One region of the Kitasatospora sp. NPDC001175 genome, then DNA from elsewhere that is predicted to be linked to it. Evidence: riboswitches for the same ligand, from Rfam matches in the RefSeq annotation. Region 1 holds a riboswitch; the other holds the start of a gene.
The links. A riboswitch is a leader RNA that binds a small molecule or an ion and turns the genes downstream of it on or off. The one in region 1 is predicted to bind cyclic di-AMP.
Positions count from the first base shown of each region.

Region 2: it holds a riboswitch for cyclic di-AMP, as region 1 does, so the genes downstream of both, ACWDAK_RS28465 (transglycosylase family protein) here and ACWDAK_RS13875 (transglycosylase family protein) in region 1, are expected to answer to the same signal.

Region 1 covers NZ_JBSFJU010000015.1:53,866-56,061, reverse strand. Annotated here, with positions in the region: gene ACWDAK_RS13875 (transglycosylase family protein) at 1-960, opposite strand, end outside; cyclic di-AMP (ydaO/yuaA leader) riboswitch at 965-1,109, opposite strand; gene ACWDAK_RS13870 (nucleotide disphospho-sugar-binding domain-containing protein) at 1,615-2,196, opposite strand, start outside.
Region 2 covers NZ_JBSFJU010000049.1:13,290-15,485, forward strand. Annotated here, with positions in the region: gene ACWDAK_RS28460 (sirohydrochlorin chelatase) at 1-540, shown strand, start outside; cyclic di-AMP (ydaO/yuaA leader) riboswitch at 1,063-1,235, shown strand; gene ACWDAK_RS28465 (transglycosylase family protein) at 1,220-2,196, shown strand, end outside.

The DNA.
Region 1 (2,196 bases):
CGGGGTGTTCGCAGTCGAGGGGGCCGACGGCTGGGCGGGCGCGGCGGGGGAGGCCGGCGTCACGGGCGCGGCGGCGGCGCCGGAACCCGCGGTGGGTGTGCCCGGAAGCTGCGGGGTACCGGTCGCGGAGCCGGGGGCGGGGGTGCCGGTCGCCGGCATCGAGGGGGTGGCCCCCGTCGTCGGGACGCCCGGCTGCGCCGGCTGCGAGGTGCCCGGAGCCGCCGGGCTCGGCGAGGTGGTGTCGGTGCCGGCGCTCGGCTGGGCGGTGGCCGCCGCGCTGTCCATGTGCTTGATGTAGATGTCGTGCTGGACGGTCCAGTGCCAGACGCCGTTGTCCTGGTACCAGTACACGCCGGCGGCCGGGTCGTAGCCCGCGCGGCCGGGGAAGGTCGGAGCTGGGGTGCCGGGCGGAGTGGTGTCGGCGGAAGGCACGCTCGGAGTGGGGGCGGCCGCCGGGGCGTCAGGCGCGGGGGCCGGCGTGGGCGTGGCCGAAGCCTGCGAACCGGGCGCGGTACCGGCCTTGTCGCCGTCATCGTTCTGACGGCCCTTGTCACCGTCATCGTGCCGGCCGCCCTTGCCGCCCTGATCGGTCAGACCGGCCTGCGCGGCGCAGTTGGGCCAGAGGCCGGTGCCGGAGTCTTCGAGGACCCGCTCGGCCACGGCTATCTGCTGGCTCCTGGTGGCGTGGTCGGGCTCGGCGGCGTACTTGTCGCCACCGTGCGAGACCCAGGCGCGCTGCGTCAGACCGAGGCCGCCGTAGTGGCCCTGGCCGTCGTCAGCGCTCCAGTTGCCGCCGGTTTCGCACTGGGCCACGGCGTCCCAGGTCTTGACGGGCGCGGCGTGTGCCCCGGAAGCGGTGAGCAGCGGGAGCGCCAGACCCACGCTCGCCACGCCGGCGGCGGCGATGGCGCGGTCGGCCTGGGTGGGACGGCGGTGGCGGCCAGAGCCGGAAAAGACCACGGAACATTCCTCTCCGTACGCCTACGAGGTGAGCTGTCGGGTTCGGACCGGGAGGTGGCCCGGCCGCGTGGGTACGCGGCTTCACCCCAAGCCGTGGGGGACGGCGACTGACCTGGTTCCCCCGCTCCTGCCCAGGGTGTGCTCGATGTCCCGGAGCGCGAATGGGCAGGACTCGGCGTACTGCGTCCGGGAGTCCGCAACGGCGAACTGCAGGGAGATTAGAGGGATCATCACCTGGATAACAAGCCCGCATCCGGTGCATCACACAAAAATCACGACATTCGTTCAGCCTTCCACTGGACTCCGGCTCTGCTGCTGCCCACGAGCCCGGGGCCGGCTCCGCATGGACACTCAGAGCGGGGAGCGGAGTTGGGTGTGCCGCTGCTGTACCGGGGCCGCCGTTCGACCGCGCCCGCCCGCCCGCGCCCCGAGATCGTGCACCTCCCGATCACCGGTGTCGCCCCGCACCAGGTCCGCCTCGCCTGGTGCGGGACGCGTGCCTCGCCGCTGACCGAGGAGTTCGCCGAGCCCACTGTCGGGTGCAGGAACACCGCTGAGCGGCGCGCGGACCAGCGTGGGCGACCACGCACCTCGGAGATGTGCGGTCATGCTGGTTCCCGCGCCCCTCGGCGGACGTGACGGATCGGGCGGTGCTCAGCGGGTCTCGCGGTACAGCCGCTCGAAGTCGCCGACCAGGGCTGCCGGCGACGGCAGTTCGTCGATCTCGTCCTGCAGGGCGGCAGCCGCGTCGCGCAGGGTCTTGTCGTCGAGCAGCCGGGTGAGCAGCGTGGCGTCCACCGAGTCGCTGTCCGAACGCAGCCCGTACCCCTTGGCCACGGCGGCGTCCACGTTGATGAAGTGGTCGGCGCCCTGCGGCAGGATCAGCTGCGGCACGCCGGCGACGGCGGCGGTGAGCATGGTCCCGGAACCGCCGTGGTGGATCACGGCGTCGCTGACGTCGAGGAGCTCGGCCAGCGGCGTCCACGGGAGCGGACGGATGTTGTCGGGCAGGGTGCCCAGCGGGCTCAGGTCGGCGCTGCCGACGGCGAGCAGGAAGTCCGCGTCGACCTCGGCGGCCTGCTCGGTGAGCCAGGCGATCGGGTTGACACCGGCGTACTCGGTGAGCACCGTGCCCAGGGTGACCGCGATCCGGCGCCGCTCACTGCGGCCGACGAGATCGGAGGGAACGACACCGCCGCCGTTGAAGGGGACGTAGCGGACCCGCCAGCCGCCGCC
Region 2 (2,196 bases), on a different contig from region 1:
TTCCTGACCTCCCTGCACAAGCTCGCCGGCGAGACCGGGGCGACCGTCACCGATGTGCTCGGCCCGCACCCGCTGCTGGCCGAGGCGGTGCACGTACGGCTCTCCGAGGCCGGCCTGGCCCGCGCCGACCGGGCGCGCCTGTTCGCCATCACCACTGCGGCGGACGGCGTGGTCCTGACCACCGTCGGCGGCGAGGAGTCCGCCGCGGCGGCCGGGATCACCGGCGTACTGCTGGCCGCCCGGCTCGCGGTACCCGTGGTGGCCGCCGCCCTGGACGTGCCGGGTTCGGTCGCCGCCGCGGTCGAGCACCTGAAGGCCACCGGATCCCAGCGGCCGGCACTGGCCCCGCTGGTGATCGGCCCCGAGGCCGATCCCGAGCTGCTGGCCGCGGCAGCCGAGGAGACCGGCTGCCCGAGCGCGGCCCCGCTCGGCGCCTACCCGACCGTCGGTCAGCTGATCGCGTCCACCTACCTGGCCGCGCTCAACATCCCGGGCCCGGGCGAGGCCCCGGCCGTCGTCGCGGAGCAGCCCGCCGACTGAGCACCCGACAAGACCGTACGAGAGGCCCCCGCGAGGGGCCTCTCGGCGTTTCCGGGATCCCCAGGGGTCCGCGGCCCCGCTCGGCCCAGGTCGAGCGGGGTGCGGACCCCTGGAGCCGTGCGGCCGGAGTCGGATGGCGAATTGGCAAACCCCCGCGCGACATTTGCCGCATCGACTCGCAATTCGGACATTTGCCATCACCCTCTCCAGTGGGCCACATTGACCCGGACCCCACTCCCCATCAGGGCTTTTCAAAACCTTCACAACTGGTCGCCCCGACCCCCCGAAAATGCCGCGGCATCACCTGAAAGGAAGGCAGATTCCCACTCGGGCCGCATACCTGAAAGAGCCCCATCGGATTCCCTGGAAATGCCGGCGTGCATTCGATCTTGAGGAATCCGCGAATGGCCTGTGAGGGAACTCACAGGTGTTTGCGGATTCAACTTAAGTCTGCTTAACGTGCTCTCCGTTCGTTGACACACGGACCCAGCTCTTCCGGAACGCCGAGTCCTGCCGCCGGAGCAGCTGGCACCGCAGAACGCACCGACGGCAGGGGCGGGGGAACCAGGTAAGTCGCCCGAGAGCCGGCCAGTATTCGGCCGGTTCCGGGCTAGGGGTGAAGCCGTGCGCAGCACGGCCGGGCAACTCCAGCCCGAATCCGACAGCTCACCTCGCAGGCGTGGGAGAGGAACGCACCTTCATGCTGCCCATCAACGCCAACAAGCGTGCTCGCCGTCTGATCGCCGCCACGGGTGTGGTCGGTCTCGGCCTGTCGATCCCCGCCCTCGCTGCCTCCGGTGCCTCCGCCGCTTCCGTCTCCACCTGGGACAAGGTCGCCCAGTGCGAGAGTGGCGGCAACTGGAGCATCAACACCGGCAACGGCTTCTACGGTGGCCTGCAGTTCACCGCCTCCACCTGGGCCGCCTTCGGTGGCACCCAGTACGCCCCGCAGGCCAACCTGGCGACCAAGGCGCAGCAGATCGCCATCGCCGAGAAGGTCCTCGCCTCGCAGGGCCCCGGCGCCTGGCCGGTCTGCTCGGTCAAGGCCGGTCTGACCAAGGACAGCGCTCCTGCCCAGGTCGACACCTCCGCGCCGGCCGCTGCCCCGGCTCCCGCCGCCCCGGCTACCCCGGCTCCGGCCGCCACGCCGAAGAGCGCCCCGGCCGCCGCCCCGCAGGCCGCGAGCGGCGCCAAGTACACCGTGGTGGCGGGCGACTGGCTGTCGTCCATCGCGACCAAGAACAATGTCGATGGCGGCTGGCAGAAGCTGTACGACCTCAACAAGTCGGTGCTGCCCCAGGGTCCGGACATGATCTTCCCCGGCCAGCAACTGGCGCTCGGCAGCACCTCGGCCGCCGCTCCGAAGCAGGACACCCAGAAGCCGGCCGCCAAGCCGAGCAGCTCCAGCACCCCGGCTCCGGCGCCGGCTCCGGCCAAGCCCGCCACCCCGGCTCCGGCCGCGACCGCGACCGGCAGCAAGGCCGCCGCGGTCAACTTCGCGCTCTCCAAGGTCGGCCAGGCCTACGTCTACGGCGGCAGCAGCGACGGCGGCTGGGACTGCTCCGGTCTGACCCAGGCCGCCTACCGCCAGGCCGGCATCTCGCTGCCGCGCGTCGCCGCCGACCAGGCCGACGTCACCACCAAGGTGTCGCTGGA